DNA from 2 places in the Bacillus sp. WC2503 genome. Region 2 is predicted to be linked to the other one. Evidence: riboswitches for the same ligand, from Rfam matches in the RefSeq annotation. Region 2 holds a riboswitch; the other holds the start of a gene.
What was found. Region 2 has a riboswitch for S-adenosylmethionine ahead of ACUN26_RS03920 (Na+/H+ antiporter NhaC family protein). Riboswitches for the same ligand answer to the same signal wherever they lie in the genome.
Positions count from the first base shown of each region.

Region 1: linked by a shared signal. The riboswitch ahead of ACUN26_RS12555 (M20 family metallopeptidase) and the one ahead of ACUN26_RS03920 (Na+/H+ antiporter NhaC family protein) in region 2 are both predicted to bind S-adenosylmethionine.

Region 1 is NZ_JBQYMD010000001.1:2,452,351-2,454,834, forward strand. It holds gene ACUN26_RS12555 (M20 family metallopeptidase) at 46-1,251, opposite strand; SAM riboswitch class I at 1,340-1,441, opposite strand; gene ACUN26_RS12560 (AAA domain-containing protein) at 1,517-2,484, opposite strand, start outside.
Region 2 is NZ_JBQYMD010000001.1:723,416-725,899, reverse strand. It holds gene ACUN26_RS03920 (Na+/H+ antiporter NhaC family protein) at 1-1,096, opposite strand, end outside; SAM riboswitch class I at 1,191-1,296, opposite strand; gene ACUN26_RS03915 (DUF402 domain-containing protein) at 1,417-1,935, opposite strand; gene gltP (glutamate/aspartate:proton symporter GltP) at 2,006-2,484, opposite strand, start outside.

The sequences.
Region 1 (2,484 bases), 1.7 Mb from region 2:
TACTTATTAATTAGATTGTTATTCGAAAAGAGCACCTTAATCCCCTTATCCCTGATTCCTCTGCGCCTCTCTAAACTCTTCCTTCACCTTCTCTAACAACCCTTCTTCCGTAATTAATCGATACGCCGTATTTGCTAATGCTTTTGCAGATGTAATTAGCGCTTTGTCTCCTAATTCTGAACGGGCTGCTTCTCTAAATTCATTCGTATGCGCAATTAAGTCATCTGGACCTATTTTAATGTACGGGTGAATGGTCGGTACGACTTGGCTGACGTTTCCGGCGTCGGTTGAGCCGATGCCGATTCTTTCTTTACGATTTACTTCTTCACCTAGTAGTTCTAGTTCTTCCGCTACGATGTCGTTATATGTTTTTGTTACGAGTAGTTCATCAATTTCATTTTGGAATTGATGAATTTTTACTTTTGCACCTGTTGCTAACGCTGCTCCTTGTGCTATATTTCTTACTTTTTCTGTTACTTCCGCACATCTTTTTCGCGTAGCTGCACGGATGAAGAACCTTGCTGCGGCATAGTCAGGAATAATATTAGGTGCTTTTCCGCCTTCTGTAATGACGCCATGAATTTTCACGTCTAAGGGAAGTTGTTGGCGAAGTGCATTAATACTGTTGTAAAGCTGAATCACCGCATCTAATGCGTTAATCCCTTCTTCAGGTGAAGCTGCGGCATGAGCTGTTTTTCCGTAAAAATGAAAATCAAGTGGATCGACTGCTAGTGAAGGGTTCGTCGTCGCTGTCTTTCCGCTCGGATGAATCATAAGCGCCGCATCAATGTTTTTAAATAACCCAGCTTTTACATAACTCGACTTTGCGCTACCATTAGGCCCGCCCTCTTCTGCTGGTGTTCCAAACACGACAACTTCTCCGCCGATTTCTTCAAGCGTTTCTGATAATGCGATTGCTGCTGCAACGCTAATTGTGCCAATTAAATTGTGACCACACGCATGACCGAGTCCTGGTAAAGCATCATATTCCGCTAAAAATGCGATAACTGGTCCTTGTTTTCCTGAACTTTTTCGTGCGATAAAACCTGTTTCATGCCCAGCTATATTATGCTGCAGCTGAAAACCAGCACTACCTAGTAATAAACTTAACGTTCTTGATGCATAAAATTCTTGATTACCAATCTCTGGATTCGCATGAATATCATGACTTGTTTTTATGTACTTTTCCTTATTTCTTTCTATGCTCTCTTCAATTGTTTTTCTTTGTGACGTTACTCTTGTCGCTCCCATTTTTCTTCCTCCTTTTATTTTCACGTAAAAAAGCCTCTTTCTAAAGGATAGAAAGAGGCTTCTGTATATACAGTCAAAATGAGCTTCTTTCTTATCTTTCAAGTTACCTTGCTGGAATTGGCACAGTATTCGTAAAGAATCCGCTGCCGAGGTGTCATAGGGCCAGTCCCTCAACCTCTCGTGATAAGAATTTTCATAAAATTGTATTAAATTATTTTCATTCTAAGTTCATCCCAAGCAAAAGTCAAGGAATTCCTATCCGAATTTACCGAATATCTAAAAATCCTTTTAATACACCAATTGTCTCAGGTGCTTGTAGTCTTGCACATATGTACGGAAATTCCGTACTACCTTCAAACATCATTTGAGATGTGAGTGGTGCCCCTGCCCAAAAGATTTCATCATCGATTAATACAAATGGGAATGCTTTATTTTGTCTTTGTAACTTTACGTTTTTTAACGGAACTGGTCCATCACTATAAACCGTTATTTGTGCATTTGTACGCATTAACGCTTGCCATACTCGTTTATCTACTTGCTTCGTACTTGGAAGTGAAATAATGATTTTTCGTTTTGCAGCTAAAATATCTTTTAATAGCCCTTTCGTTTCCTCCAGATTCATTTCCATAAACCAGCGTAATCGTTTCGATATTTTCCGCTCCCATAATTGTCTGGATGTCGTGCGATCATACACATCCCCGTGACGTTCTATATGAGCTGTTAATTGTGATAAGGCTTGTTTTCTCGAAAGATTTTTACGCATATAATGGCAATCCGATAATTGAATGAACTTCCCTCTCGCTCTCGTTACTGCTACATTGACGAGGCGATGGTTTTTATGGTCAAAGAATAACACACCAGGTCGTTCTTGTGGATAACTATCAACAGTATCAAAGATCATCATATCTCTTTCAGAACCTTGAAACTTATGAACTGTCGCCGCTAATACTGGTATGTTTTGATATTTCGTTCTCTGCAACATTTCCCTGATACACGTTGATAAAAAGCGTGACTGCGCCCTGTAAGGCGTAACCACACCGATCGATTGCACACCATCTAGCAGTCCGATTAACATCATTTGCATCGCTACTAAACCAGACATAATATTAAAACGAGAACCCGAAGCAGCATCTTTTAACGAAAATGCTCCCATTAAACTCGTATCAAATAAAACACTCGCCTCATTTGCGAACGGCTGTAACTGTGCAAGTTCTTTACGCTCTGAAACAGACG
Region 2 (2,484 bases):
CTGATTTACGGGGATCAATTTCATATTGATCTGCAATGTTTTTCGCAAGCGGGCCTGTAAAGATAATTGAAATCGTATTATTCGCTGTACACATATTCGTCATACTCACTAAACCAGCAATACCGAACTCTGCGCCTTTTTTCGAACGAATATTACGCGTTAAAAGATTCATTAAATATTGAATCCCACCATTATATTGAATTAGTTCAACCATACCTCCGATTAAAATAGCAAGTAATACTAACTCCATCATACCGCCCATTCCAGTCGTTACACTTTTAAAGAAACTCTCCAACGTGTAACTTCCATCTATAAGACCGATAGCGCCAGATAATACAGTTCCACCAGTTAACACAATAAGTACATTCCAGCCAAGTAGCGCGGTAATAAGTACTCCTGCATACGGTAAAATCTTTATCCAATCAAAACTATGAGCTTTAACCTGCGTATCACTTCCTGAAGTAATTATTACTAATAGTACAATTGTAATAATAGCAGCTGGCAATACAATTAAAAAGTTCGTTTTAAACTTATCTTTCATTTCTGTTCCTTGCGAACGAACAGCTGCGATTGTTGTATCTGAAATAAATGATAAATTATCACCAAACATCGCTCCACCAACAACAGTAGCCATCGTAAGTGCAATTGAGATATCAGTTTGTCCACTAATACCTACAGCAATCGGTGCTAACGCTGCAATTGTTCCCATTGAAGTTCCCATCGCTAATGAAATAAACGCACCTATAACAAAAATTCCAGCTACGATAAATCCTGGTGGCAAAATAGTTAACGCTAAATTAACAGTTGAGTCTACTCCGCCCATTCCTTTTGCTGTTTCAGAAAATGCACCTGCAAGTACAAAAATTAATACCATAATCATAATATCCGGATTTCCTGCACCTTTAGCGAATCTTTCTACTTTCACATTAAAACTTTCTTTACGATTCATCACCAAAGCAATTCCTACAGCAATTGAAATCGCTACAAGTATCGGCAATTTATAGAAATCACCCGTAATAATTCCAGAACCAATAAATAGCGCTAAAAATATCCCAAGTGGTAATAAAGCTAAACCATTTCCTCTCGTTTCTTTCAAAGTACCATCTCTCCCTAGTTTCAACCTTTTTTTAATGAATAACAAAAGACCTCTTCCAACGAGAAGAGGTCTTATACATCTATAAGGAACGCTCTTCTCATCTTTCAAGCACATGCTTGCTGGATTTGGCACAGCACTCTAAAATCGAGTCCGCTGCCGAGGCATCGTAGGGCCAGTCCCTCCGCCTCTCTTTATAAGAAGGTTTCATATTTATTTTTTAATAATAATTTCTTCCCTAACTTTACTCGCTTACAAAACAAAAGTCAATTATTTTTTGTATAGATTTTTTTGGTAATTATACAAAAATATGAATACACCAATCATTTTAACTTTTTGATTTCTTTATCTAATATTGAAATCCAATAAAATTCACTATTGTTTATGGCTTCCATGATCCATTTCGTTGTTTGCCAGGCTAATTCATATTCTTCCTTTGTAACATCACCATTTTTATAAGCGTCCTCTAACTCATCTTCATCCAATACATACATCTTACCATTCGGCAATAGCACTACATCTAAATATAAATCATCAAAATACGGTAAACCCCGGTCGTCTATTTCGTATTCTTTCGTCACATCAATATAATATTGTACTAAATTCCCCTTATTATCTAACATAGCTGTAATCGCAAAGTTTTTCCCTTTTATGAAATACTGAATCCACGTATACTCATTACCTGCGACACAAATTTCTTTACCATCATATTCTTTATAACTAGGTTCTCTCACCTTTTTTATGTCCAGTATTCCTAGCATGCCCTCTTCTACTTGCTTAACCATATAATCCTTCTCTATTAGTCGCTTCCACGAAGAACCGTCACCATATTTACGTTTCATTACGCCCGCTCCTCTTCTATATATAGAAAAGCTCCCACATATATTATGTGAGAGCTTGTTCATATTATAATTAAGCTGCTTGACCCTTTTCAGATATCTCTTTTAAATAGGCTTGTCCTTTTTCAGCGTCATATTGACCTTCCCACTTAGACATAACTACAGCTGCTAAAGAGTTACCTACAACGTTAACTGCTGTACGAGCCATATCTAGAATACGGTCAATACCTGCAATAAAGGCTAAACCTTCTGCTGGAATACCTACTGTACCAAGCGTTGCTAATAATACAACGAATGATACGCCCGGTACACCTGCGATACCTTTTGATGTAACCATTAATACAAGTAATAATGTAATTTGTTGAGAAATAGATAAATCAATACCGTACATTTGTGCTAAGAAAATAGCCGCAATTGCTTGATATAAAGTTGATCCATCTAAGTTAAATGAATAACCTGTCGGAATAACGAAAGATGTAATTGCTTTCGGACAACCGAACTTTTCCATTTTCTCCATGATTTTCGGTAAAACTGTTTCTGAACTTGCTGTAG